DNA from 2 places in the Enterocloster sp. genome. Region 2 is predicted to be linked to the other one. Evidence: riboswitches for the same ligand, from Rfam matches in the RefSeq annotation. Region 2 holds a riboswitch; the other holds the start of a gene.

Region 1 (15,173 bases), on a different contig from region 2:
CATGGGGAGGATTACATATACCGAGACAGGGTGGCATTGGTTCAAATGAGGGAAATGGAATGATCGAGTACATCAAACTCTTTTGGGAGGATGCGCCGGAGGGAGAGCCGTCGGTAATCCTCTATGAAGTTGATACCGAAAATGAGCGGCTGGCCCTCCGCTCCATAGACATCTCTGCGGATGGCCGCACCCGCAACATACCTGACCTTTACGATGGAGCTATTGAAATTACGCCCATCCCCACCGTGGAGGAATTAAACGCCCATATCTGGGGCGAGGAGTTCCACGCCTGCGTCATAGAGAAAGCGGAATTTGAGGCCATCTGGGAAAGCTGATTTTATAGCGGAGCGTTTTGAAAAGCGAGGAATGACAATGGTTGAGATCAATCGCGTCTGGCTCAATGTGGATACAGACACCAACAAAATCACACTATTCGACCGTCCCCGTGTATCCATCCGTGTGGATGAGTACATTTGGAGTTTGATCGAAGAACATATCGTGAAGCCCCATAAGCTCATGCTCAGCGAAAAGCATAGGTATCTGCTGAAAATTTCGTTTCACCGATTTGATCCGGTGCGGCACCGATATTATCCGCTTTCCCCGTACAACGGGCCGCTTCGGGAAGGCGTCAAGTCGGACAGCGCAAACGGATGGTATCCCCGTGAGGATTTTGCAGACGCCGAGGAACGCACCACCTGGTTCTCTCCCGACAAAATCTGGACAAACTGCGGCAACAAGGTTCTGGATGTCAATATTGACGCTGCCAATGTAAGCGAGAGCATCACCCCCAGAGAATACGCAGACTTGCTGTTCGATGGGATTGGAGCAGCATTGGTGTTTAACTTCAAAAGGCTCAAGCGCGAGGAGTTTGATGGGCTGAAACCCAAGATCGACTGGAGCATGGTAGAAAGCTTCCCCTTCCCTGCATCCTTTGAGGAGCAGCAGTACATTGGGGACGAGGGCAAAATTCATGTGTATTCCTGGGATGGCCAACAGGAAACAACCCTTGTAGGTCCTTATTCTGTGCGGGAGTTATATCTGGACCATTTCGGAAAATCGTGAGGTAAGCGTATGGCAAAGGACATCAGGGAGTGCCTGCTGGAGCAGGCAAGAAAATTTCATCAGTGGCAGGAAATCACTTATCCCGGAAAAACCACCGAGGAGATTGGCGGTGAGTGGGAGGTCGATTACCCTGCGTGGAATGATATATTTGATGCCTTTTGCCATGTGTTGACCCAAATGGATGCAGAAATGGCAGACAGCTTTCTGCTGGATGAGATGGTCTATTTAATTGCCAGAGCCAACGAAGCGGAGGGATTTATACAGGAAACCACTTCCCATCCCAAATGGTTTGAGTGCCTCTGCCGCAGGGCCGCAGCCTCCAATGAGAATGAGGCCAAGTGGCAGTTTGCCGCCTATCTGCCGGAATGCTCATGTAGTCAGAAAGTCAGGGATATAATTCTGGATTTCGCAAAGGACCCCAATGAATATGTGAGCCGTCGGGCGCTTTTGGCGATGCCCGCTCTGCGTCCTGACTGTGTGGAACAGTTCGCTCCGCTGTTTTGGGAGCGCAACTGTTACTCTCCTGAACTTCAGGAATACCAGCGGATCGCCGTTCTGATTTCACTGGATGCCATCCATTCCGACCTGCTTCCACAATACTTGGAATGGGCCAAGCAGGATGGTCAGAGCTATCTGCTGGAACACGCAAAACGAATCGAAGGAGGACTTTCCATGAACGAAAAACTGTCCCGTCCCCAATTCAATCAAATGGATACCACCGAGAAGCAGGCGCTGATGGAAAGCCTGGCTGCTCGTTATACTATGACCTTTCTCGGTCTACATACCTTTGACCACTGGGGCCAGAGCTGCACCACCGGCATCTTCGAGAAAGATGGTCGGGAGTTCGTCTTTGTCCCCGGCGATACCGTCACCCTGGGCTGGGAGCAGTTTGCCGTGGGACTGAATCAGGAGAGCCGGGAGGAATTGGAGTATCTGTTCCAGGAATGGGAAATGGAGCAGGACCCGACAGAACTCATTGGAGAGAGTATGGCTCCCGTTCGGCAGGCGGCCATTGACCCCATGCTGGTGGGCCGGGAACTGGAGGAAATTAACTGGGAGCCAGTCAAAATGGACGATCCCAGGCTGACTGCCCACCCTGACTGGCTGAAGGAATTCCGTGATTTTGCTTGGAGTGACAGCAGCAGTCTTACCTTGCATCAGTCGGCCCGCATAGAACGGACAGAAGATGGATTTCATACCTGGATCTATCACTGCACAGACTACGATGCACTTCTTGCCGGGCTGGAAAAGCAGGGGCTTTCGCTGCCCACAGCGGACGAGTGGGCCTACCTGTGCGGCGGCGGATGTCGGACCCTGTTCCCATGGGGAGATGGGTTAGACTACTCCATGCGTCTACGCTGGTTTGAGGACATGGATGAGGATGAGAACCGGCCCTATGATATGGAGGAACCCAACTTCTTCGGCCTGTCCATCGCCTACGATCCCTATATGCGGGAAGTGGTGCAGTCTGATAGACTTACCACATGCGGCGGTGACGGCGGGTGCAATATCTGCGGCGGGCTGGGCCCATTTCTCGGTTTCCTACCCTGTTCGCCCCACTGTAAGCCGGAAGTGCAGGAGGACAAGGAACTAAACGGAGATTATGACTTCTACCGGCCCATTATCCGGGTGGAGAACCATGATTGACAATAGAAGCTTGATACGAAATAAAGAAAGAGAGGTGCCGACATGGGAGCATGGGGTATAAAAGCATTAGAGCGTGACGAAGGGCTGGATGTACTGGACATCCTCAAAAATGAATATGTACCGGAGCATCCGGTAATGGATCTGGGCGAGATGATTGAACTGATGAAAGAGGAAGTCATGCTGGGATCTGACTTTTCACAAATCGACTTCCTCTTTGACAATACTGCGATGGCTCTGGCGGAGCTGTATTTCCAATGGAAGGATAACGGCAAGCTGGACTACGATCATGAAGAAGCTATATGGGATAAAGTCACCGGTTTCACAGCATACAAAGAAGCCATTGCCTTCCTGCTGCGGCAGCTCACCGACATCAAAAACGAGGTGCCGGACGAGGACGGCATCCGTGAGATTGTGGATCTTTGGAAGAACGAGGATAGCGGTGAGATCGCTCCTGCGTGGTTGGAACACTTGAATCAGCTCATTGATCGACTGGATTCAGAACAGGAGGCGTGACAGATGTATATCAAAAAATACTGGGGCAACTTTATTGGCGGCTCGGATGACAGCCTGAACCTTGTGGCATTTTTGGAGGACCAGAAGCAAGAGGAGATCCCCCTCAGCGAGATTTTCGCCAAGATCGGTCTGGACAAGCAGAACTGGGACTTTCGCCAAACCGTGGAGTATCTGGAGTTCACCCACTCCAATGGCGTGGAGATGGACTTCCACTTCGCCAGTGATGTGGTCACCGATTTGGCCGCCATTCTGCTGGAGTGCAGCGTCAGCGGCAGTGTAAACCTTCAGGATCTGGACGAGTACAACACCCCCGCCCGCCGTATCCGCATCACTGCTACGCCGGAGGAGTACGACGCCATGAATAAGGCCATGGCGGACTTTGTCCAAGATCCCCTGTCCTATGACATCAGTGAGATGATGGGTAAGGATGAGATCACAGATATGGCTTATCAGGTGGAGATGCTGCGGAAAGAGCTGTACGAATCCCCCGGCCGTAACCGGAACTACCATGTAAAGGCGGAAGATGTGAAACATCTGCTCCCTGACTGGGAGGGCGCCGATGGCTGCATCGCCACCAACCGCATCACGGTAGAGGGCTGCAAGGTGGGCTACTGCTACCGGGAGGAGCCGGACGGCGGCTGGGACAGCGGCTGGCGCTTTACCGCCGGTGACGAGAGCGAGGCGTACATGGACGCCCCCAACAATGCCGGGATTTACAAACTGAATACGATCTGCAACGACGATCCCGACATCATTCCTCTGCTGCATACACTCGCTCCCTGTGCCTTTGAGCGGGATGAGAATGGTGTGTTTCAGCAGATCAAAGACTGGAAACCGGATGAGGACGAGGAGGAGACTGATATGGACATTTTGAAGCAGTGCCAGAAGTGGCATGAGGAGAGCAAACAACATAAAATTATTGATGCGCTGGAGGCCATCCCCGCCGAGGAGCGTACCCCTGAGATGGACAGCGAGTTGGCCCGCGCCTATAACAATCTGGCAGACCCACATAAGCCAACTTGCAAAGAAATGCTCAAAAAGGCCCTCGCTCTGCTAAAGCCCCATGAGGAATACTTCGAGGACGACTATTACTGGAACTTCCGCATGGGTTACTCTTACTTTTATCTGGATCAAGAGGGCCGGGCTCTGCGATACTTTGAAAAGGCATTGGAGGCCCGCCCTGGTGACGAGGACACCATGGAGCTGATCGACTGGTGCAGGAAGGGCATTTCCCTGCCGCAGTTCTCGGAGTGCTTCCGAGAGCGGACAGAGAACTGGTGGGAAACCTTTGCCGAAATGGAAGCAGAATTGCGCCAGATGATGGACGAGGACAAGGATCACATCCGTGGTGCGGAGATCGTGGCCCAAATGGAGGAAACCCTGAATCTGGTTTTTGATGAGATCTCCTTTGAACTGGGCGTGGGCGGCGAAAAGCATGAGCTGATCCTCACCCCGGAGGGCGACAAAGTCAAATTGTTCGAACTGGTCTATTTCCAGAAACACGCTCCCAAGAAGGTGTTGGAGCACTGGAATATCCTGGTGGGCCGTCAGCCCCTCCAGAATATCGGCCTGCGCACAGAGGATGGCTGGGAGATTTCCGGAGAGGATGTGCAGATCTGGCTGGAGGAGCAGGGTGAAAACAGCTTCGCCATCTCCGCCTACTGCGAAAAGCTGCTGCCTATGCTCAGGGAGGAGGAAGGCCGGGCTTGGTGGCTGCTCACCACCCTTACCGACCAGGTGCTGGGTGAGATCCCCCACATGAGATATATAGACAGCTTTGATGTGCTGGTGGAACCCAAGGCGGAGCCGTCCATTCTTATGTCTCAACTTCCTGATGCTCTGAAGGATCGGGGCCTGGAACTCTCCACCGATCCGGCAGCCTATCTGGACAGTTACATTGGCTACAAAATGGAACCCAACAAGGACCCTGATACCGACTGGCGGCTGGATGTAATTGCTGGTTCCACTAACTGTGTGCCGCTCATCAACGGCTATCTGAATGCCGACAATGATTTTATGGACGATCTCCATGCCGACGGCGCGGTGGCGGGCTTTTTCTGCTATCCCCTGGATACCCTGCGAGAGAAGGAAGGCAGTCAGAAAATCTTCGACTTCCGGGACAAGCTGGAGGAATTGTTTACCATCGGGGACGGTTCGGAAGTGCTTACTCTCACCGGCGGGGCCAGCGGCCTCTACTGCGGCTATGTGGACTTCATCGCCTGGGACATCCGAGAGGCACTGAACATGGCAAAAGAGTTCTTTGAAGGCACGGACATCCCATGGGCCATCTTCCATACCTTCCGCCGTGAAGCAGGATCTGTGCCCCTAAAACAACAAGATGATGGGCCAGAAACTGAGAATCAGGATGACGAGTTGAACGAAACGTTGAATGGTATAGACTATATCCCTTACACCCCGCAAAACGAGGAGGCATTCTTTACACAGCTGGAGCAGTGGAACGACGAGGACGAGTACACCCGCTGCATCCAGGCACTGAATGCCATCCCGGAGGACGGTCGGAACTACCGCATTTCCTACGCGCTGGCGAGGGCACTGGAAAACTACGCCATTATCGGCGATCACGATGAGGGAACCCCCAACTACAAAGGGGATAAGGCTCTGCTTCGCGCCATTGAGGTGCTGGAGTCCGTCAGAGAAGAAGGAGAGGACAAGGCGGAGTGGAATATGCGGATGGCCTACGGCTATCAGTATCTCCACGGCCAGGAGCAAAAAGCTATCCACTATGCCCAGCGGTGGGCAGAACTGGACCCAGAGGATGAAAATGCCACAGCGGTAATCCGGGAATGTAAGGCGGAGATTCGGAAATACCAGCACAGCAGGAACAAGAAGGTAAAATTCGTGCCTGGCGATACCCCTTTCGAGGACTTCGACCTTACCAACTTTTGGGATGATAATTGGTATGCACTAAAAGAGTATGTCAGTGATCTGCCTTCCGATGAACTGATCGCCAGCGTGGAGGAGGAACTGGGCTACAAGCTGCCTGCCTCCTACATCTGGCTGATGAAGCAGCACAACGGCGGCATCCCGGTGAATACCTGCTATCCCTGCGATGAGCCGACCAGTTGGGCGGAAGATCATGTGGCCATTACAGGAATTTTGGGTATTGGACGGGAAAAGAGATATTCCCTGTGTGGGGAATTGGGCAGCCAGTTTATGATCGATGAGTGGGAATATCCCGCTATCGGTGTGGCCATTTGTGACTGTCCCAGCGCCGGACACGATATGATCTTCCTGGACTACCGGACCTGCGGCCCCCAGGGAGAGCCTGCGGTGGTCCATGTGGATCAGGAGAACGACTACAAGATGACCCATCTGGCAGACAGCTTTGAGGAATTTATTTGTGGACTGGAGCATGAATCCCTCTATGATCCAGATGAAGAGGCAGGGGATCTTGACGAAGAGGATGACGCCGACGAGGAGGAAACTGACTGTAAGGGTTCCTTTGCCGGGTCTGTGCTCCTGTCCAAAGCGGAGTGGGACAAGGAACAGTTTATCCGGGATCTGAGGGAAGAATGGGGCATTGTGGATGAAGGATCAGATGGGGCAGATGAAGATGATGAGAACAGCAGCGATGCTGTGGTAATGCAAGTTGGCGGCATGATGCTGGTTGCGACACTCTTTCCTGGTCACATCCCGGATAGCGAAGCAGAGATTAACGCCGAAAATAACTATATGTGGCCAGAAGCCGTAGAAGCGGCTAAAGCGCACAAGGCCCATATCATGGTGGCAGTACTTGGCGAGGAGGAAAAACTGCTGGAACGGGGCAAGCTGTTTACTAAGGCAATGGCAGTGTGCTGTAAGCAGAAATATGTTACCGGCGTTTTTACCAGCGGTGTGGTGTTTGAACCCCGATTCTACGAGGGCTTCGCCAATATGATGAAAGAGGACGAACTGCCCATCTTCAACTGGGTCTGGTTCGGCCTGTACCGGAGCGAGGGCGGATTGAACGGCTACACTTACGGCATGGATGTGTTCGGTAAGGAGGAGATGGAGGTGCTGAACACCGACGCCGAGCCGGAGGATCTGCGGGACTTTTTGGCAAGCCTTGCCTCCTATGTGCTGGCGTGTGATGTGACGCTGAAAGATGGTGAGACCATCGGATTTTCGGCAGACGATAAGCATACCATTACCCGCAGTGCTGGTGTTTCTCTGCCAGAGGAGCAGATGACTTTGAAAATCGGATGGGAACCGTTGGATAGCGAGTCAGATGATAGTAGTGATGACGACTATGTGGTGGAAATGGATGATGCCAACGGGCATCTGGAAACCATTGAGGAAAAGGCTCTTCCAGTGGATGAGATCAACGCCTACAACCACATGGCCATTTACCTGCGCTGGTGCATGGAGCATGACCTGATGGATAAGAAATTCCTTGTGGAGTACGGAGAGGTAGTAGAAAAGGTCAAGGCTGATCCTGACAGCGTGGGTCTAAGGGAATTTATCCGAGATGAACTGGATGGTCAGCTGGTCGGCCCGCTATTCAACAAAATTGGCCGAGCATTTGCTTCCTACTACTATGGGGAGCCGGATAGTCCCTATTTCCCAAGTGACATTGACAACTACGCAATCAGCGTCATCGGGCAGGAACGCAATTACTCTGAGGAGATTCAAGACGAAGCCTATCTGTTCATTCCTTTTGACGAGGATTATTATCAGGCTATGGCAGAGGTAATTGGAGAGCGATTTGAAAACTGGAAAGGACAGAACTTTGATGAGGATACCCTGGAGCCTTCCGAGGTGGCCCAGGCTATTATGGAATATTTGGACTGCGAATGTACTTATTTTCCCGCTATGGCAGATGATGACCCCATTATGGCTGCGTATAGCTACGCTAAGCGGGACAGTTTCCATGATGGCTTTGTTCCTATCCTTATTCGAGCGGATGATGAAACATTGTTGGAGTGTCTGGTAATGAACGCTGACCCGGATCATGATGTGGACTGCTATGAATTTGACCTCAAAACGGTAGAGGAGTATCGAAAGAAGATGATAGAAGCGCCTGTAAAGGATGGGAAGGCCGTTCTGGAAGAATTGACTGGTCAGCGTAAGGAAGAAGCTGAGGACGATGACATGAATTGGGAGGAGAAAGTTCTGGGCGAGATGAAGGATGGTTATGAAAACTGCCGCTTTTCCAGCTACTGGGATTCAGATTGTCACATGACTTATCCCCTTATTCTGGCTAAAATTCCGGTAAAGAACCCTTGGGAGCTCTTCGCCTATCTACCCTTTGGAAACTGGAATGAGTGTCCGGATACGCCGGAGCTGATGGCAGTGGCAAAATACTGGTTTGAGCAGTATGGCGCCATCCCTGCTGCTATGAGCCACGATGAGTTGGAATTCCTACTCCCGACCCCTGTTCCCAAGGAGAAGGCAATGGAAGTTGCTACAGAACAATATGGTTTCTGCCCGGATATCGTGAACCAGGAGCAGGATGCCCCCACTGTGGGCAATCTGGCGGATGTCCTGTGGCAGTCTACTGCCTGGTATTTCTGGTGGGATTGATGGGAGATTGTGAACATGAACGAATACCTGAAGCAATATATTGAACTACAAAAGCAGTTTCGGGAGACAGAAGGAAATCCAGACAGTGTCCGCGCTCTCTATGCTTTCAAGGAGAAACTGGAGCAATCGGAAGACAAGCAGGAAAAGGCGGTGCTGGTGGATGTATATGATCTGCTGGACTTTAAGAAGGATGCTTATGAATTGCTCCGCCAAATTGGAAATCGCTCGAATAAAAAAATGCTCAAGCGGTTGGGAGTCTTGAAAGACTATGCGGAAAACTGGGGCAACCACTACGCCATTCCTAAGCCAAAAATGCTGGAGGAAAAGCAGAAAGAGAAGGAGTGGCAGGCCAAACTGGGCCTGCCCACCTTCCGGTATCACCCGAACCCTTTGGAAACTGGCGCTTTTGAGGAGTCCACAACAGGTGTTGTCTGTGATTGCTGTGGCAAGGAGACTCATATTTTTTATACCAATCCGTTTTTTTCCGTGGAGGATATTGCATATCTGTGCCCAGAGTGCATCGCCAACGGCGAAGCAGCCCGGAAATATGATGGTAGTTTTCAAGATGATTTCTCTCTGGATGATGGTGTAGACGATCTGGAAAAACTGGACGAGCTGATCCACCGCACCCCCGTCTACTCCGGCTGGCAGCAGGAATATTGGCGAGCTCACTGCGGCGACTACTGTGCCTTTTTGGGCTATGTGGGTGCCAGAGAACTGCGGGCACTGGGTGTGCTGGAGGAGGTGCTGGACGATCCCATGTGGGACGAGGAGCAGAAAAATATGATCCGGGAATCCGTCAATGGCGGGCACCTGCAATGCTATCTGTTCCAGTGCCTCCAATGCGGAAAGCACCTGGTCTGGATGGATTTTGATTGAGGTGGCAACATGGAGAAGAAGGATTTTCCCAAGGGAACCAAGCACCGCGAGATCTTCGTCTATACCTGTGAGCGGATCGCGGAGCCTTTGATCCCGCTGGGCTACAAATACCGCAAGAGCAAAAATGACATCTACAAAAAAGACGGCATCTTTGTGTTCTCCTTTTACTTTTCCCCCTCCATCCGCTTTGGCTCCACCACTTTTACTGCTTTCTTCGATGTGAGTTCCCCGGTAATTGCCAAGTGGCGCAGTGAGCAGGAAGGGACGGAGAAAACCTATGATGGTATCGTGGGCACCTCCATCGCCCGGCTGACCCGCCGGTATGATGACTTCCCCCGCTATGAGGTATCTACTCTGCTGGAGCGGGAACGCTCTATCCAGGAGATTTCCGGGCAGATCCAAGACTATGCACTACCGTTCTTTGCCCGGTTTTCGAATCTGCCCAAGTTGCTGGACGATGTGGAACAGGAAGGGTTCTTCCCACATCGGAAGGGGGTCGATGTCCCTAAGCGGAATCGGGAGTTCATCGAATGCTTCCGGGAGTATCTCAAAAAGACATAATAAATTACAGTAAGAAAACAAAACGGAGGAAATCGGTATGGAAGAAATCAGAAAGTTTTTATCGGAACATGAGGAACATCAGGACGAATTTTGGGAAAGCGATGCTCTGATCTGGGTGGACTGGAGAGATTTTGATGAATCTATCATCGAATACTTCAATAAAAAACTGCCTGATGAAGATAAAATTCAGTTTGAATGTGTGGAAACAGAAAAAGAACGCGGTGTTGATATTTTTATGAAAAAGAATGGTGTCAGCGCACCGATCCCCTACGCAGATGATTGTACCGACCGTGACACTACGCTGAGAAGTATTCAGGAGTATCTGTCGCCGCAGTATCAGCTCCGCTGGTATATGGGCTCGCTCGGTAGCGATACCCTTGCTTTCTGTATTTATCCCACTTCAGAATGGGAGCAGATAGAGCAGGAATTTGGCACAGAAAAAGTTTCCTACTACTTTGCACCGGTGCAGGCAAACAGTGTCATGTTCGAAATGGATATGAATGAAGTTTTTGCTTTGCTGGAGCAAAGAGGAGACGCGTAAGATTAACTTTCAGGAGGAATCACCATGTCACAGATTGCATCCTTTTATCTTCTCAAAGACGGTCAGCGGCAGAAACTGTCCAACGGCGATTGCTCCGGCGTGGTCTATATGGCCATCTGGGACTGGGGAGTTTCCCAAACAAAAGGATATTAAGAAATAACCTGTGTTTACCTGCTTGCAAATTATTGTATTTGGATAAACGAGAAAAAACTTTTTATTGACAGATATAATATCAAATATTATAATTGTTCGTAATTGAATAACTATCTTCAGGGCAGGGTGTAATTCCCTACCGGTGGTATAGCCCACGAGCCGAAAGGCATGATTTGGTGAAATTCCAAAGCCGACAGTATAGTCTGGATGAAAGAAGATGAAAGTAAGTTTATGCTTTTTTGCGTGCTCTGGAATGATTTTATATTGTTTCAGAGCATTTTCTTTAATCGCATAAATCCTCTTTTGTATGTCTTGGATAGATTTTATTCAAGGCATGTATTTTTTTGGAGGTGTAAAAATGAGCGATACAGAATACATGAAATTAGCAATAAAACTGGCAAAAAAAGGTGCTGGCTATGTCAATCCTAATCCTATGGTTGGGGCAGTAATTGTAAAAGATAATCGAATTATAGGACAGGGATACCATGAAATCTTTGGTGGATTGCATGCAGAGAGAAATGCACTAAAAAATTGTAGGGAGTCACCTGTAGGAGCAACACTTTATGTAACACTTGAACCATGCTGTCACTATGGTAAGACACCACCTTGCACAGAAGCAATTATTAAAAGTGGCATTACGAGAGTAGTCGTCGGAACTTTAGACTGTAATCCTATTGTGTCTGGAAAAGGTGTAAAGGTACTTGAGGAAAACAACATTCAAGTTGTGATAGGAATTTTAGAAATGGAGTGTCAACAGTTAATCAAAGTTTTTAGAAAATATGTTACAAGGCATATTCCTTATGTTTTTATGAAATATGCAATGACAATGGACGGGAAAATAGCAACTTATACAAATCAATCAAAATGGATAAGTGGCGAAAAGGCGAGAAAACAAGTACATCAATTCAGGCATAAGGTTACTGCGATCATGGTAGGAGTGAATACCGTTATTCAAGATGACCCTTTACTGACATGCCGATTAGAAAACGGGAAAAATCCTATTCGTATCGTATGTGATACAGATTTAAGAACACCCATTACATCAAAAATTATCAAAACAGCGAATGACATTAAAACATATATCGCTACTTCTTCTATTGATGAAAGTAAGATTGCTCTTTACAGAAAATGTGGTTGTGAAATTATTTATACGAAGAAAAAAGGTAATCATATTGACTTAATGAATTTAATGCAATGTTTAGGAAATATGCAGATAGACAGTCTACTTTTAGAGGGTGGAAGTGCAATGAATTGGAGTGCTCTTGAGCAACAGATTGTTGATGAGGTGCAAATTTATATAGCACCTAAAATATTTGGTGGGAGTGCAAAAAGCCCTGTAAGTGGTCAAGGTGTTGCTTTTCCTAATGACGCCATTATGCTCAAACCATATGCTTTTTCTCAAGTGGGAAATGATTATTTCATAGAAAGCGAAGTGATTTATCCATGTTTACAGGAATAATAGAAGAAATCGGTAAAGTAGAAAGAATACAGAAAGATACTTGTAACTGTAAACTATCCATTAAAGCTTCAAAAATATTAGAGGATATACATTTAGGCGACAGCATAGCAGTCAATGGTATCTGCCTTACAGTTACTTGTTTCACTCGACAATCTTTTACAGTTGATGTGATGAATGAAACATGGAACAGAACGGCTCTTAGCCTGTTAAGACATGGAAACCTTGTGAATTTAGAAAGAGCTATGCCTATGAATGGCAGGTTGGGCGGTCACATTGTTACGGGGCATATTGATGGGACAGGTAGAATATCGTCTGTGCGTAGAGACAAAAATGCGGTGTGGTATCAAATCAATACGCAAAGAGAAATCTTAAATCTAATTGTTGAAAAAGGTTCGATTGCTATTGACGGTATTAGTCTTACTGTCGCAAAAGTATCGAAAGCAGATTTTTCGGTATCCGTTATCCCTCATACTTTGGAGCAAACAATTCTCAAGAATAAACAAGTCGGGGATATGGTAAACCTTGAAAATGATATATTAGGGAAATATGTGCAGAAACTCATAGACAACAGCAATGAAACAGAGTTGTCGAAAGAGTTGTTATGCCGATACGGATTTTAGCAGAAAGGATAAAGGAATTATGAAATATCAAAAAATAAAAGAGGCATTGCAGGCGTTACAAGAGGGAAAACTTGTTTTGGTTATGGACGATAAAGAGAGAGAAAATGAGGGGGATTTAATTTGTTCGGCACAATTTGCGACAACAGAAAATGTTAATTTTATGGCGACTTATGCAAAAGGCTTAATCTGTATGCCTATGAGTGAAAGTCTGGCTAACAGGCTCATGCTTTCCCCTATGGTTGAAGATAATACAGATAACCATGAAACTGCCTTTACAGTTTCTATTGATTATAAGGATACTACAACAGGTATTTCTGCCGAAGAAAGAGGATTAACGGCTCGTATGTGTGTGACTGAGAATGTAAATCCCTTTGACTTTCGTAGACCGGGGCACATGTTTCCTCTGATTGCAAAGAACGGAGGTGTTTTGGAAAGAAATGGACATACAGAAGCAACGGTTGACCTATTGAGGTTGGCTGGCTTAAAAGAATGTGGCTTATGTTGCGAAATTATGAATGAAAACGGGAAAATGATGAGAACACCTGATTTAATTCAGTTTTCTCAAACGCACCATATACCTACCCTCACAATTAAAGAATTACAGGAATACAGAAAAGTATATGATTTGCTTGTAGAATGTGTTTCGGTTGTAGAAATGCCTACAAAATATGGGAATTTCAAAGCACATTGTTATATCAATAAATTGAATGGAGAACATCATGTTGCATTGGTTATGGGAGATTTGAATAATGGAAACGATGTGCTATGTCGTGTCCACTCAGAGTGCTTAACAGGAGATGTCTTTGGTTCTTTACGCTGTGATTGTGGACAGCAGTTAGATAAAGCAATGAAAATGATTGCAGAAAATGGTTCTGGTGTATTGCTTTATATGCGACAAGAGGGACGAGGTATCGGGCTTGTCAATAAACTAAAAGCCTATCATTTACAGGATAACGGTATGGATACACTTGATGCCAACCTTGCATTAGGATTTCAAGGCGATTTAAGAGAATATTATATCGGTGCACAGATTTTAAGAGATTTGGGAATAAAATCATTGCATTTACTTACAAATAATCCTGATAAAGTTTATCAGTTAGAAGATTATGGAATGAAAATTTCAAGCAGAGTACCGATTGAAATAGAAGCAAATCCTTATGATAGTTTTTATCTAAAGACAAAGAAAGACCGAATGGGACACATTTTGAATATGGAGGAAAAATAAATGAACACTTTTGAAGGAAATTTAGTAGCAGAAAATATAAAAATCGGTATTGTTGTAGCAAGATTTAATGAGTTTATAACTTCTAAGCTGTTAGCAGGTGCATTAGATAATTTGAAAAGAGAAAATGTTGGTGAAAAGGACATAGAGGTAGCTTGGGTTCCGGGAGCATTTGAAATACCTTTGATAGCGTCTAAAATGGCAAAAAGTAAAAAATATGATGCGATTATTTGTTTGGGAGCAGTTATTCGAGGTAGTACAAGCCATTATGATTATGTGTGTAGTGAGGTATCAAAAGGAATTGCTCAAATCAGTTTAAATACCGAAACACCAGTTATGTTTGGTGTTCTTACGACAGATACGATTGAACAGGCGATAGAACGAGCTGGTAGCAAAGCAGGAAATAAAGGCTCTGAATGTGCACAGGGAGCTATTGAAATGGTAAATCTAATTCGTGCATTAGAGGTATAATATGATTGGGGATTAAAAGGTAAAGCGAAAAAGCATAATAGGCGGAGTGATCCAGACACGGCGGTGGGAAAATCTCTTAGATTTTTCCACCGTTTTTAGTGGCTGGTTCACTCCGGCAGTTGAGCGAGCTTGCGAGCGAACAGTAAGCCCCCGTTATCTAACAGGGGGGTACTATTACAAAAGACAAGAGAAAAAATAAATATAAAACTGCTGATATGCAACGATTTACAAGGTTATAAGAACTTATTTCACTTCACACCCTATTTTTTCTACCCGACAGGTCTAAAACATCATATCAATAGCAAATAATGATAAGATACAAGGTGTATGCTTCTATGAGTATATGCCTTTTTTGATTGGAGGAATAAAACATGAATGATATGAAATTTATTGAAACATTAAAGCAAAAGAGAAAAGCCTGTGATTATTCGCAATCACGACTGGCACAGGAATTGCAAATCAGCAGGCAGAACTTAAATGAAATTGAAAACGGAAAAACAAAAGCCAGTAAAGAAATGAAAC
Region 2 (15,173 bases):
ATGTATGGAAATCTCTCACCCTGCCGTCCATAAAAGCGCTTAAAATGGGCGTTTCCTCCAGGCAGACCGTGATCAGCACATCCCTGGTAGTAATGATCGCCATAGGGATCGTAACAAACCAGTCTTTCCCGTTTCGCTCCTCTATAGATGGTATATCCACCAGGATCAGAGTGTATTCATCCTCTGCCTCAATACGTGAACGCTCTTCTTCATCCAGAGGCGCTTTTAAATGATCCGGATCAATGCGGCAGGCATCCGCTACATCTATGATTTCAGAAGCGGTAGGGTTCGTAAGAGCGATCCAGCTTCCGGGCTGCATCTCTTGCTTTTCATGAATCGTACCATCTTCGGTTTTAAAAATCCGTATCATGCGAACTCTCCCCCATTCTGAAATTTTACCCCCTAATTATAGTGACTGCCTACGATTTTGTCAAATGGATTAGAACTCCATTTTACATAAAACGCAATTTTTACAAACATCCTACAATTTATTAACGTTTTTTTAACGTTCTTCCCTGATTGTATTTGCCTTGGATTTGTGCTACACTTTAGCGTGAACATTTTTGTCTGTTGCTTTTGTCACAGTTTTTATACGAATTTTATTATAAAATATACGCCAAACCAGTGCAGCCCATGTTATTTGGGGCTGCCTCTTTCATACAGAAGAGTCCTGGATCAGACTACAAAGGAGGGCAGGGTCAAAACCCGTATCTATGAATCAGATGAGTACAACTTACCGTTTAGGTGTCGATATCGGCTCCACCACCGTAAAGGTGGCTGTGCTGGATCAGGAAAACCGTATCCTTTTTTCCGACTATGAACGCCATTATGCCAATATTCAGGAAACTCTGGCAAAGCTTTTAAAAAAAGCGGTATCACAGACCGGAGATATTCTTGTTATTCCTGTGATCACCGGCTCCGGCGGCCTGACACTCTCCTCCCATCTTCATATCCCCTTTGTACAGGAGGTCGTAGCCGTTGCCTCCTCTCTTCAGGATTATGCGCCCCAGACTGACGTAGCCATTGAGCTGGGCGGTGAGGACGCAAAGATCATTTATTTTACCGGCGGAATCGATCAGCGCATGAATGGCATCTGTGCGGGAGGCACCGGCTCCTTCATCGACCAGATGGCCTCCCTGCTTCAGACGGACGCCTCCGGCTTAAATGAATATGCCAAAAATTATCAGGCGATCTACCCCATTGCAGCCCGCTGCGGTGTATTTGCCAAATCGGATATCCAGCCCCTGATCAATGACGGCGCTACCCATGAGGATCTGGCGGCTTCTATTTTCCAGGCAGTGGTAAACCAGACCATCAGCGGCCTGGCCTGTGGCAAGCCTATCCGGGGAAACGTGGCATTTTTAGGCGGTCCCCTCCACTTCCTTCCGGAGCTGAGAAAGGCATTTGTCCGTACCCTTCACCTGACGCCGGAGCAGACCATTGCCCCGGAGCACTCCCACCTGTTTGCTGCGGTGGGCGCCGCTATGAACCCTAAAGAAGATCAGACGCCCCTTTCCATAGCGGATCTGATCAAAACCCTTTCCTCCGGGGTGCAGATGGATTTTGAGGTAAAGCGCATGGAACCTCTTTTTAAAAACCAGGAAGAGTATGATGCTTTTCTTGCAGACCATGCTCACAATCATGTAAGATCCTCGGATCTTTCTTCCTATGAAGGGCTTTGTTATCTGGGTATTGATGCCGGCTCTACCACTACAAAAGTGGCCCTTGTAGGCGAGGACGGCTCCCTTTTATACCGTTTTTATGAAAATAACAACGGAAACCCTCTTGCAGCAGCCATCCAGGCGGCCAGAGAGATAAACGAGCAGATGACAGACAAGGCAAAAATCGCATGGTCCTGCTCCACGGGATATGGAGAAGCCCTGTTAAAAGCCGCTTTTTTGCTGGACGAGGGAGAAGTGGAAACCATTTCCCATTACTATGCGGCCGCCTTCTTTGATCCTGAGGTAGACTGCATCCTGGATATCGGAGGCCAGGATATGAAGTGTATCCGCATCAAGGACGGCACCGTAGACAGCGTACAGCTAAACGAGGCCTGCTCCTCCGGCTGCGGTTCCTTCATCGAAACCTTTGCCAAAAGCTTAAATTACAGTGTAGCGGATTTTGCAAAGGAAGCACTTTTTGCCAAAAATCCCATCGATCTTGGCACACGCTGCACCGTATTTATGAATTCCAATGTAAAGCAGGCCCAGAAGGAGGGAGCGACCGTAGCAGATATCTCTGCCGGACTGGCCTACTCTGTGATTAAAAACGCTTTATTTAAGGTAATCAAAATCACAAATGCCTCTGATCTTGGAAGCCATGTAGTGGTGCAGGGCGGAACCTTCTACAATGACGCCGTGCTCCGCAGCTTTGAGCGGATCTCCGGCTGCCGGGCTGTCCGTCCTGATATCGCAGGCATCATGGGCGCCTTCGGAGCAGCCCTGATCGCCAGAGAGCGCTACCACCTGGGCGGTGAAAAAGAAACCTCTACTATGGCTTTAGACAAGATCATTTCCTTAAAATATACCACCTCCATGGCCCGGTGCAAGGGATGCAATAACCACTGTGTCCTGACTGTGAACCAGTTTGGAAGCAGCCGCCGGTATATTTCCGGAAACCGCTGTGAACGTGGCCTTGGAATGGAAAAAGCCAAAAAGGAAATTCCGAACCTTTTTGACTATAAATACCGCCGGATGTTTGACTATGAGCCCCTTCCCATGGATGAGGCAGACCGGGGCTGCGTAGGGATCCCCAGAGTTTTAAATATGTATGAAAATTTCCCCTTCTGGGCTGTATTTTTCCGTAAGCTGCGCTACCATGTGATCCTCTCTCCCCAGTCCACAAAGCAGATTTATGAGCTGGGTATTGAATCCATTCCCAGCGAATCGGAGTGTTATCCTGCCAAGCTGGTCCACGGCCATGTATCATGGCTCATCCGCCAGGGTGTGAAGTTTATCTTCTATCCCTGCATCCCCTATGAACGCAACGAAAGCCCTGAGGCCGGAAACCATTATAACTGCCCCATGGTCACCTCCTATGCGGAAAACATTAAAAATAACGTAGAAGCCCTGGAAGAGGAACAGGTTCGCTTTATGAACCCCTTTATGGCATTTACAAACGAAAAAATCCTTACAGATGCGCTGGTAAAGGAGTTTTCCAGTTCTTTCCAGATCCCTGCGGCTGAGATCCGTATGGCAGCCCATGCTGCCTGGCAGGAATTAACCGCCTCCAGAGAGGATATCAAGAGAAAGGGCGAAGAAACCCTGAAATGGATGAAGGAACACGGCAGGCGCGGCATTGTTCTGGCAGGACGTCCCTACCATGTGGATCCGGAAATCCACCACGGAATCCCGGATGTGATCACCTCCTATGGCTTTGCGGTGCTCACGGAAGATTCTGTTTCCCATCTGGGAAAGGTAGAACGGCCTTTAGTGGTAACAGACCAGTGGATGTACCATTCCCGCCTCTATGCGGCAGCCAGCTTTGTAAAAACCCAGGACAATCTGGATCTGATCCAGCTCAATTCCTTTGGCTGCGGTCTGGACGCCGTTACCACAGACCAGGTTTCCGACATCCTCACACGGTCCGGAAAGCTTTACACTGTGCTTAAAATCGACGAGGTGAATAACCTTGGCTCTGCCCGCATCCGGATCCGCTCCCTCATTGCGGCCATCCGTGTAAGAGACCAGCGCCATTATGAGCGCAAGATCATTTCCAGCGCCTATAACCGCGTGGTATTTACAAAGGAAATGAAGAAGGACTACACCCTTCTCTGCCCCCAGATGTCGCCCATCCACTTTGATCTGGTAGAGCCCGCGATCCGGGCCTTTGGCTACAATATCGAAATCCTTCAGAACCACAATAAAAATGCAGTAGATGTGGGGCTTCGCTATGTGAATAACGACGCCTGCTATCCCTCTCTCATCGTCATTGGGCAGATCATGGATGCACTTCTGTCCGGAAAATACGATTTAAACCGTACAGCCATCTTTATGACCCAGACCGGAGGCGGATGCCGCGCCTCCAACTACATAGGCTTTATCCGCCGTGCCCTTGAAAAAGCCGGCATGAGCCAGATTCCTGTGGTTTCCATCAATGCAAACGGCATGGAAACCAATCCGGGCTTTTCCATCACCCTTCCTCTGCTTACAAAGGCTATGCAGGCGGTGGTATACGGCGATATCTTTATGCGGGTTCTCTACGCGACCCGACCTTATGAAGCAGTTCCGGGAAGCGCAGATGCGCTCCATGAAAAATGGAAGAAACGCTGTATCGCCTCCCTGTCCAAGCGCTCTGCAGCTATGATGGAGTTTGGCCGGAACATCAAGGGAATCATCCGCGATTTTGACCGTCTGGAGCGAAGGGATATCAAAAAGCCAAAGGTAGGAATCGTAGGAGAAATCCTTGTCAAATTCTCTCCCCTGGCAAATAACCATATCGTAGAGCTTCTGGAAGCCGAAGGAGCGGAAGCCGTGATGCCGGATCTGATGGACTTCCTGCTTTACTGCTTCTACAACAACAATTTCAAGGCAGAGCATCTGGGCAAGAAGAAGTCCACTGCCCGGCTGTGCAATGCGGGAATTGCCCTTTTGGAATACTTCCGCCGGACGGCCAGAAAAGAGCTGGCTGCAAGCAGACATTTTGCACCTCCCGCAGCCATCAATGAGCTGGCTGATATGGCAAAGGGCTTTGTATCCCTGGGCAATCAGACCGGAGAAGGATGGTTCCTTACAGGAGAAATGCTGGAGCTAATCCACAGCGGCGTGAAAAACATCGTCTGCACCCAGCCCTTTGGCTGCCTGCCAAACCATATCGTAGGAAAGGGCGTGATCAAAGAGCTTCGCAGGAATTATCCCGACTCCAATATTATTGCCGTAGACTACGATCCCGGTGCCAGCGAGGTCAACCAGTTAAACCGCATCAAGCTTATGCTAGCAACGGCGCATAAAAATCTGAAAAAAGAGATGGAACCGAAGGTTCAGGTGTAAAATTAAAGAGGATCTGCCGCACCCGATGGATATGGCAGGATCCTCTTTTTCTTTTGTATGTTAATCTTTTATTTTACCCTTCATACAGCGGATACTTATCGCAAAGTTTTGCAACCTCAGCCTTAATATACTCTTTCTTATTTTCAAAATCCGTTGCAGTCAGCCAGATACATTCTGCGATCTTTTCCATGTCCTCTTCCTTTAAACCTCTGGTGGTGACAGCCGGTGTACCGATGCGGACGCCGGAGGTAACAAAGGGGCTTCTGGGATCATTGGGAACGGTATTTTTATTCAATGTAATGCATACCTCATCACAGCGGTTCTGAAGCTCTTTTCCGGAAATATCCAGACCGCGCAGGTCAACCAGCATCAGATGATTGTCCGTACCGTCGGTTAAAAGTTTGAAGCCCTGCTTTTTAAGAGCCTCTGCAAGGGCCTTTGCATTTAAAACAACCTGATGGGCATATTCCTTAAATTCAGGCTTTAAGGCTTCGCCCAGACACACTGCCTTGGCTGCGATCACATGCTCTAAGGGACCGCCCTGGGTTCCCGGGAAAATGGCCTTATTGAAGTTAAACTTCTCTGCCGCCTCCTTATTTGCCAGGATCATGCCGCCTCTGGGACCTCTGAGCGTCTTATGGGTGGTAGTAGTCACTACGTCTGCGTATGGAATGGGGCTTGGATGCTCTCCCGTTGCCACTAAACCTGCAATATGGGCCATATCCACCATCAGATAGGCGCCTACCTCGTCCGCAATCTCACGGAAGCGCTTAAAGTCAATGGTTCTTGCATAGGCACTGGCTCCCGCCACGATCAGCTTTGGCTTCGATTCCCTGGCCTTGCGCTCTACCTCGTCATAGTCAATGAATCCCTGATCGTCTACGCCGTAGGGTACAATATTAAAATAAAGGCCGGAAAAGTTTACAGGACTTCCGTGGGTCAGATGGCCGCCGTGATCCAAATTCATACCCATAACCGTATCTCCCGGCTTTAACATGGCTACAAATACCGCCATATTGGCCTGTGCGCCGGAATGGGGCTGTACGTTGGCGTAATCACAGCCAAACAGCTTCTTTGCACGTTCGATTGCCAGATCCTCCACTACATCCACACACTGGCAGCCGCCGTAATAGCGCTTTCCTGAGTATCCTTCCGCATACTTATTTGTAAGAACTGTTCCCATTGCCATCATTACCGGCTCCGAAACAATATTTTCAGAAGCGATCAGCTCCAGATTCTGTCTCTGGCGTCTGCACTCCGCCTGAATCGCCTCGCCCACTTCCTTGTCATAGCCTGTAATAAAATCCATAACTGTATTTACCATTGCAGCCTACCGTCCTTTCCGCTCTTTTCTGCGATTATAACCTATCTGATTATAAAATGCAATACTCCCTGATACGGACACATTTTCGGTTTTGTCTGCAAAATAACTGTCAATTCTTAAATTTCCATGCTTTTATCACTACCTGAAGGCTCCGGTTTCCGTTATATTCATTTACAGTGGGATAATAAATAATGTCAATCTGACGGTTTGAACCCATTTCCTCCATAAAGGCATCTCCATCCCCAAACACAATCCCATCCATGGAAAAGCCCCGTTCATTTACAAGGGAAAGACGCACTACATTGCGGTTTTTTCCCATTACACGGGCGCTTCGTATCCCCATGGCCTTCTGAGCAAACTGGGGCTTTTCATTGCCCTGTCCAAAAGGCTCAAGCCGTTCCAGATCGCAGATCAGCTCCTCTGAAATATATTCAAAGGGCATTGCCACATCAATCCATACTCTGGGGATAAAATCATCAGGCGTAAGCTTATCTGCCGCATTTTCATTGAGCCGTCTGCGGAATTCTCCTACATCTGCTTCTTCCAGTGAAAAACCGGCCGCCATGGGATGGCCTCCGAATTTCAGCAGCAGATCCTTTACCTCTACCAGGGCATGGAACATATGGTAGGCCTCGATAGAACGGCCGGATCCCTTGGCGCATCCTTCTGCCCTTGTAAGGACAAAAACAGGCTTATTGTACCGCTCTCTGATCCGTCCGGCTACAATTCCAGCCAGGGACTCATGGCAGTCGGGCAGAAAGACCACTAAAACCTTGTCATCCTTAAGCTCTGTTTCCACCTGAAGCGCCGCCGCATCCACATTCTCCTGCGTCATAGCCTTTCTCCGGTCGTTTAATTCCTTTAATTCCTCTGCAATAGAATCCGCCCTTGCAGTATCTTCGCACAGCAAAAGCTCCATGGCCAGTCTGGCCGTCTGAAGCCGTCCGCTGGCATTTAAACAGGGCCCCAGGACAAAACCGATATGGTACGCACTGATATTTGCCGGATCCAGCGCATTTTTATAAATCAGGCTTTTAAGGCCCGGATTTCCGGTCACAGCCAGACGCTTTAAGCCCTCCTTTACCACAATCCTGTTTTCATCCTTCAGCTTCATCACATCTCCCACCGTAGCAATGGCAGCAAGCTCCAGAAATTCCAGCCATTCCTTACGGCTGATGCCGTATGCTTCATAGAGAGCGCCAACAAGCTTAAAGGCCACCATGGCTCCGCAGATCTCCGGCCACGGATACCGGCTATCCCTGCGCTTGGGATTTACAATTACATCTGCGGGAGGCATCAGGTCTTCCCCTGTTTCCTCATTGGTCTGGATATCGTGGTGATCTGTAATGATCACCTCCAGCCCCAGCTCCTTTGCCAGGGCAATCTGGCTGATGGCGGCAATGCCGTTGTCACAGGTTACAATAGTCTGTATCCCGTCTTTTGCCGCAGCCTCAATGATATGCTCGTTGATACCGTAGCCGTCCCGGATCCGCTCCGGGATCACATAATCCGCACAGGCTCCAATCCGTTTGAATCCCTTATATAAAATAGCAGTGGAGCATACGCCGTCGATATCATAATCACCCACGATCCGCAGACGCCGTTTTTCCTGTACTGCCCTGCTGATCCGTCGGACCGCCTCCTCCATATCGGGCAAAAGCCCGGGGGAATAAAGATCCTCCAGGCTTCCATTCAGATAGCGGTCAAATTCCGCTTCGCTTTCAATATCCCTGTTTCGTATAATTCTGGCTGTCACCGGACTGATGTGAAACCGTCCTGACAGAGCGTTAAAATCAGCTTTTTTTGCATGAAGCATCCAGATTGATCCTGTCATCCTGCTGTCCTTTCTCTTATGTCATTTCTGGGGATTTTTCTTACCCCTGCCCATCCCCCGTTTCATTTCCTCCGGGAATCATCCTTCCAAGCAGCCCGCCAATCACAGCCGGCAGCAGCCATCCAAGACCGGGAGCATAGCCTGGAAGATGCCTCATACCTTCCGTTATGCCCGGAATCGCAAGAGCTGCCTGATCCATGGTCCAGACAACGCTTACCGCCGCCGTAAACAGGATCGACAGACGGTACACCCAGATCCTGCGCCCTGTAAACCGCTCCATAAAAGCTAGAGCAATGAGAACAATCGCGATCGGATAAACGGCATTTAAAACAGGAACGGAATATTTCAAAATACGGTCCAGTCCCGCGCTGGAAATCAAAAGGCTGATAACTGCAAAAACCACCGTCCATATCCGATATCCAACGCATGGCGCCAGAGTAGAAAAAAACTGGCTGCAGCAGCAGATCAGTCCCACACAGGTATTCAGGCAGGCGATAAAAAAGATAATCCCCAAAATCACCATTCCCGAAATGCCAAAAAGATCTCCGGCCACAAAGGTCAGGATTCTGGCTCCGTTGGTGCCTGCTCCCGCCTGCTGTCCTACAGGGCCTCCAATATAGGCCAAAGCACCATAGACCAGAGATAAAAGGATCCCCGCCATAAGTCCGGCCTTTATCGTTTCCCGGATTACGGAATCCTCTCTGGAAATCCCCTTATTTCTTATATTAAGAGAAATGATAATGCCAAAATTTAAAGCCGCAAGCGTATCCATGGTCTGATACCCTTCCATAAAGCCTCTCACCGAAGCTCCTGCCGCAAATTCTGCCACTGTCTCGCCCACTCCCTCCATGGGCCAGATCAGCCTTCCCGTAAATAATACTGCAATCAGGATCAACAGTGCCGGACAGGTCACCTTGCCCAAACGTTCTGAAAGGGTTTCCGGATGAACGGACAAAAGAAGGGCAATGGCAAAAAACACAAAGGAATATCCCAACTGAGCCCAAAACTGAACCGTCATGCCCGTATGGCCCAGATAATCTCCCAGCTGGACTCCCGCACCGCTGAGAACAGGAAGCAGCGTCATCTCAAAGGAAGTGCTTGCAGTTCTGGGAATCGCCAGGAAGGGGCCGATCGCCAGATACGCGGTTAAAGTAAATAAAAGCGAAAATCTCCCGCCCACTTTTCCCGCCAGCTTTTCAAGTCCTCCTGAAACAGCCACCGCAGCCACTCCCAGAACCGGAAGCCCCACTGCGCTGATCAAAAAGCCGGCCATAGCCGGAATCACCTGAGCGCCTGCCCGTGCAGCCAGATCCGGAGGAAAGATCAGATTTCCCGCACCGAAAAACATCGAAAATAAAGTAAATCCTACCAGAAGCAGATTCTGGATGGAAAGCTTTTGTATTGTCATAAATCTCCACCTGTTCTGTATCCGATTGCGTCATTTTTTATCGCCGCTGCCTGCAAAAATATCTGCAGAGCTTCTTATCATCATACCATATTCCGGGGCAGGTTTCAACTGCGGCAAAATTCCTGCAGGTAAAATTCCTACACAGTTTTTACACAATTCTGTCACAGTTTAATCGTATTCTATTCTGGTATATGAACTACATTAAAGTGAGGGAACACCAGATTATGACCAATGAACAGTATTACAGCCTGATCCAGTCCTATGAGTATGCCAGAAAAATCCTGATTTCCCGACTGGAAATACTGGATCACAGCCTGTATGGGAACCATACCGAAAGCGGGCCTGTCCATACCATCCAAAGCCGGATCAAGTCAAAAGACAGTATTGAGGAAAAGCTTAAGCGCTCGGGAAAAACAAACAGCATTGCCAATGCCAGAGATTATCTGTTAGATATCGCCGGAATCCCGGTTTATTGCCTTGATACAATGGAATATTTTCCCGTAGAGGTTCAGCTGCGCACTATGTCCATGGACTTCTGGGCCAGTATGGAACACCGTATCTGTTACAAAAAGAATCCTCATGGCCGGGAACAGCTGAGCCGGGATTTTAAAATTTATGCGGATATTTTGGAAGAAATCGAACGACAGCTGGAAGGCTACAGTGATGTAAAGAAAAAGATAGAATAATTGCAAAAAACCTCGTAAGCAAAACACCTACGAGGTTTTTATCATGCGCCAGAGAAGATTCGAACTCCCGACACTACGGTCCGTAGCCGTATGCTCTATCCAGCTGAGCTACTGACGCATCTTTCATTACTTTGGCTTGTCTGCCTCAGCAACGTAGATTATTATATGCGATAAAACTCAAAATGTCAACTACTTTTTTCATTTATTTTATTTTTTGTTTTTTGTCAGTTTTACATCTCCATAAAAAGTTGTTTTCCGACAGCTGCAGCAGATATTTTCTTTCATTTGATTTATTTTGACACAGAATCTTTATTTACATTCTTTTCTGAATCATTTATAATTTATTTATATTTTTTTAATATTTTAAGGAGGGTTTCTTATGGTACTGCAAACACAAGCTCTTATTATCGTAGCTGCCTATCTGATCGGCATGCTGTTGGTTGGCTTCATCGTGGGGAAACTGAAGATCAAAGACAGCAGCGACTATATGCTGGCCGGACGGCGTATGGGACTTTTTATGGTGGCATTCTCATTGTCAGCCAACAATATCGGCGGCGGTTCTACTACAGGACTGGCGCAGAAAGCCTACGGCGAATGGGGAATGAGTGCGATCTGGTATGTACTGACCGCATCCATCGCTATGATCCCATTGGCTTATTTCGCCCCGAAGATCCGCAAAACCATGGCTGTGACCATTCCTGAGGTTGTAGGACGCAGATTCGGAAAAACATCCAGTACTCTGACTGCGGTTTTGAGTATCCTGTCCCTTTTCTGCCTTACCTCATCCCAGATTGCAGCCTCCGGCACTGTAGTAGCCAGCCTGACCGGAATTCCTACCAATGTAGCTCTGCTGATCGCAGGCGCTGTAGTGATTCTCTATACTACCTTTGGCGGCATGATCGCAGACCAGATTTCAGATTTGGTCCAGTTCGGCATCATACTGATCGGTCTTGCTGTTGCCACCCCCATCGTAATCCACGGATGCGGCGGATGGGACGCCATTTCTGCGGCTCTTCCTCCTGCTCATTTAAGCTTTACGAAAATCGGCTGGGTAACGATCATCGGATACATCTTCAACTATTTCTGCACCTTCCTCGCAGGCCCTGAGATGGTATCACGTTTTGAAACTGCAAAAAGTGAAAAGGTCGCAAAGGAAGCCGCCTGGCTTTCTGCTGTACTGATGGCGGCCATGTCCATTTTCCCGACACTTCTGGGCCTGGCAGCTCTGGCTACCATGCCGGAACTGGCCGACGGCGGAAAAAATGCCATGATGGCCGTTACCTCCGCCCATGCTCCCGGAGCCATCGTCGGCATCATCTCTGCCGCTATCATCTGCGCCACCATGTCCTCTGCGGACTCTAATCTGTTATGTATGTCCACCATGCTGATGAATGACCTGTATCTGAAATACGGCGGCAAACAGCTTAAGGATAAGCAGGTTATCGCCTACACCCGTACCTGCAACGTTGTGGCAGCAATCATTGCCATGATCATCTCCATGGCAGGAATCCCCATCGTAACTATGAACACCTTTGCCTTTGGCATCCGGTGCGCGGGCCCCTTTGCAGCCTACGGACTTGGCCTGATCGTACCAAAGGCGACTAAAAATTCCGGTATTCTCTCTTTGATCGGCGGAACGATCGGTTTCTGCTTCTGGCAGTATCTCAGCGGCGGAGGCTTTAAATTTGGCATTCTTCCTGTGGTATTCGGCTGTGCAGTCAGCGTAGCTGTATTTTTCCTTGTAAATGCCATCGAATGGAGCCGCGGTGTAGAACCCGCCCCCTCTGCCTATATGGATGAGAAATAATCTGTTCTGAAACCAGAATTACAAAAAGCGCCGTCGCTTCCTATCTGCTATGGAAACTACGGCGCTTTTTTACTGGGCTGGCGGGATTCGAACCCTCGTATGCAGGAGTCAAAGTCCTGTGCCTTTACCGCTTGGCGACAGCCCATTATATTAAAAAATCCTCTTCTCATCATCACGAAAAGAGGAAAGGGTGAGTAGAGGGATTCGAACCCTCGGCCTCCAGAGCCACAATCTGGCGCGATAACCAACTTCGCCATACCCACCATATATCATTCAATTAGAGCTTACGCTCAATGAGCCTGAAGGGATTCGAACCCCCGACCCACGGCTTAGAAGGCCGTTGCTCTATCCAACTGAGCTACAGACTCATCCGTGATGCTTGCCGCATCAACGTGTTATACTTTATCATACTTTATCAAGAAATGCAAGCACTTTTTTTATATTTTTTTAGTTTTTTTATTCTGAAATTTTATCCCGCTTTTAACCAGGATTTCACTTACATGTCTCCACATATTTCCCGGTCTGCGCTATGGATCATACAGCTGATCCTCTTATATACCAGGGCAGTCAGAAGAGAAACGATCACTCCTTTTAATAAATTAAACGGAGCTACACAGAAAATCGCCAATCCCCACACACTGCTTACCGCCGGATTAATTGCAGCCCCCGCTTCCAGGATATTATCCAGAGGCATGAACCGGGAATAAAACGGAATCATTACAAGGGCATTGATCATCGCCCCCACTGTAGCCATTAAAATAGTCCCCACTGCCATTGCCTCAATTGCTCCTTTTTTCGTCTTACGGAGACGGTAGATCATTCCTGCAGGCACGACCATAGAACAGCCGATCACAATATTAGCAAACTCTCCCACAAAACCGGTAGAAGTCGGTTTGAGAAGAAGCTTTACCAGGATCTTCACTCCCTCCATCACAGCACCTGCTACAGGTCCCATAGCAAAAGTTCCCACAAGTACCGGAACTTCAGAAATATCAAGGCCGTAAAAACTGGGAGCTATAAAAGGAAGAGGCACCTCAAACAGCATCAGAACTGCCGCCAGAGCTCCAAACATTCCCATCAATACTACCTGCTTTGTTTTCATCTTCATTGTCAGATCCTCCTGTTTTGATGTAATCTGCCGGGGTAAAGAATGCCAGCAGCAGGCTTAACCAAAACATCTCCGCTTTCTCTCCCACTGACAAAAAAATCCCGGCTGATCTTGGATCCTCCGGGATAAAATACGCATTTTATACAGCAAATCTGCATCCAGGTCTGCTCTGCCCATCTTCTCTCATCCAGACTGTAACTGTCGGTTCCGGAATCACACCGGATCAACCGCATATGCGGGTCGCGGACTCTACCGCCGGTAGGGAATCTCACCCTGCCCCGAAGAATGTATCTGATGTCAGTATACTCCCGTCAGGGCATTTAGTCAAGCTGTTTTTAGGCACAAAAAAAGCAGGTGATGGGAATCGAACCCACGTATCTAGCTTGGAAGGCTAGTGTTCTACCATTGAACTACACCTGCACGAACAAGAAGTATTATAAAACAGGATGAGGGAATTGTCAACTGTTTTTTCAAAATTCCCTCATCTTTACCAGAAATAAACCAAAAAGAAAAAATCTTTTTTCAATTTCTCACGTTTATCTATGGCTAGTCTGAACTGTTACTAAATTCACGCAAAAACAGGCGAGTAAGGTCTGCGGCCTCCTTTCCTGCCTGTTTTTGCAGTGCTGCAACTGAACTATAAATTTATGTATCTTACAGCATAATGTACTTCCCGATAAACAGCACCGCCAGCACATACATCAGCGGGCTGATCTTCTTTTCCTTCATTTTTCCGGTCACTACATTGATTACAACGTAGGAGATAACGCCCATTGCAATTCCTTCGGAAATGCTGTACATGAAGGGCATTGCGATGATGGCAACGTATGCGGGAATGGCTTCTGTGAAGTCATCAAAGTTAATCTTTGTAATAGAGGTCAGCATCAGAAAGCCTACTACTACCAGAGCCGGAGCCGTTGCAAAGGACGGGATGGCCAGGAAAATCGGGGACAAGAACAGGGACAGTCCAAAAAGGATTGCAGCTACAACTGCGGTAAGTCCCGTACGTCCGCCCTCTGCCACGCCGGATGCACTCTCTACAAATGTGGTAGTGGTGGAGGTACCAAGCATAGCGCCCACAGAGGTTCCGATGGCGTCGGATAACAGGGCGCCGCGGATCCTTGGGAGCTTTCCATCCTTATCCAGCATATCTGCCTTGGAAGCCACGCCAATGAGGGTTCCAAGGGTATCAAACAGGTCTACGAACAGGAATGCAAACATGACTACAAAGAAATCCAGGGATAAAATACCGGAAAAGTCCATCTGCATTAAGGTAGGCGCCAGACTGGGAACGCTGATTCCATTGGAAAAATCAGGCAGCAGACTGTACATGCCAATCTCAGGATTTACCTGATAGATTCCAAGAAACTGGCAGAGAATGCCAAGGCCCCATGTGATCAGAATACCCCAGAGGATGTTTCCTTTTACGCCCTTTACAACCAGAATACCTGTAACCAGAATACCCACTAGAGCCAGAACGACTGTGATCCCTTCACTGTTAAACAGACCATTTTCTACGGAGCTTTTAAAAGAATACACGCCTACCAAAGTCGCGCTGTCTACTACAATATGCGCATTCTGCAGGCCGATAAATGCAATGAAAAGTCCGATACCCACAGATACCGCATGTTTTAAATTCATAGGGATGGCATTGAAAATCGCCTCGCGTACATTTGTCAAAGACAGAAGGATAAATACGATACCTTCAATAAATACGGCTGCCAGAGCGGTCTGCCAGCTATACCCCATCTGCAAAACAACGGTATAGGAAAAATACGCATTTAAGCCCATACCAGGAGCAAGTACAAAGGGATAGTTGGAAAATGCCGCCATTAAGAGCGTCGCGATAAGAGCCGCCAGAGCGGTAGCGGTAAATACAGCGCCGCTGTCCATTCCACAGGCGCTCAGTACACTGGGATTAACTGCCAGAATGTAGGCCATTGTCATAAAAGTGGTAATTCCTGCGATGACCTCTGTTTTTACATCTGTCTTATTTTCCTTCAGGTGAAATATTTTCT

The links. A riboswitch is a leader RNA that binds a small molecule or an ion and turns the genes downstream of it on or off. The one in region 2 is predicted to bind FMN.
Region 1: linked by a shared signal. The riboswitch ahead of ribD (bifunctional diaminohydroxyphosphoribosylaminopyrimidine deaminase/5-amino-6-(5-phosphoribosylamino)uracil reductase RibD) and the one ahead of ACZM6M_RS06995 (ECF transporter S component) in region 2 are both predicted to bind FMN.

What each region holds. Positions count from the first base shown of each region.
Region 1 covers NZ_DBMACH010000002.1:31,521-46,693, forward strand. Annotated here, with positions in the region: gene ACZM6M_RS02950 (hypothetical protein) at 1-63, shown strand, start outside; gene ACZM6M_RS02955 (DUF6881 domain-containing protein) at 60-335, shown strand; gene ACZM6M_RS02960 (hypothetical protein) at 373-1,062, shown strand; gene ACZM6M_RS02965 (hypothetical protein) at 1,072-2,709, shown strand; gene ACZM6M_RS02970 (DUF4259 domain-containing protein) at 2,752-3,222, shown strand; gene ACZM6M_RS02975 (immunity protein Imm33 domain-containing protein) at 3,226-8,745, shown strand; gene ACZM6M_RS02980 (CbrC family protein) at 8,761-9,624, shown strand; gene ACZM6M_RS02985 (DUF4304 domain-containing protein) at 9,634-10,185, shown strand; gene ACZM6M_RS02990 (glutathione reductase) at 10,223-10,726, shown strand; gene ACZM6M_RS02995 (hypothetical protein) at 10,751-10,879, shown strand; FMN riboswitch at 10,988-11,102, shown strand; gene ribD (bifunctional diaminohydroxyphosphoribosylaminopyrimidine deaminase/5-amino-6-(5-phosphoribosylamino)uracil reductase RibD) at 11,238-12,338, shown strand; gene ribE (riboflavin synthase) at 12,323-12,958, shown strand; gene ACZM6M_RS03010 (bifunctional 3,4-dihydroxy-2-butanone-4-phosphate synthase/GTP cyclohydrolase II) at 12,978-14,183, shown strand; gene ribH (6,7-dimethyl-8-ribityllumazine synthase) at 14,184-14,651, shown strand; gene ACZM6M_RS03020 (replication initiation factor domain-containing protein) at 15,023-15,173, shown strand, end outside.
Region 2 covers NZ_DBMACH010000005.1:55,096-70,268, forward strand. Annotated here, with positions in the region: gene ACZM6M_RS06940 (magnesium transporter CorA family protein) at 1-370, opposite strand, end outside; gene ACZM6M_RS06945 (acyl-CoA dehydratase activase-related protein) at 714-4,988, shown strand; gene glyA (serine hydroxymethyltransferase) at 5,062-6,312, opposite strand; gene recJ (single-stranded-DNA-specific exonuclease RecJ) at 6,422-8,146, opposite strand; gene brnQ (branched-chain amino acid transport system II carrier protein) at 8,187-9,554, opposite strand; gene ACZM6M_RS06965 (GTP pyrophosphokinase) at 9,779-10,240, shown strand; tRNA gene ACZM6M_RS06970 (tRNA-Arg) at 10,285-10,358, opposite strand; gene ACZM6M_RS06975 (sodium:solute symporter family protein) at 10,620-12,047, shown strand; tRNA gene ACZM6M_RS06980 (tRNA-Gln) at 12,120-12,192, opposite strand; tRNA gene ACZM6M_RS06985 (tRNA-His) at 12,237-12,310, opposite strand; tRNA gene ACZM6M_RS06990 (tRNA-Arg) at 12,342-12,415, opposite strand; gene ACZM6M_RS06995 (ECF transporter S component) at 12,544-13,155, opposite strand; FMN riboswitch at 13,327-13,445, opposite strand; tRNA gene ACZM6M_RS07000 (tRNA-Gly) at 13,505-13,575, opposite strand; gene ACZM6M_RS07005 (NCS2 family permease) at 13,810-15,173, opposite strand, start outside.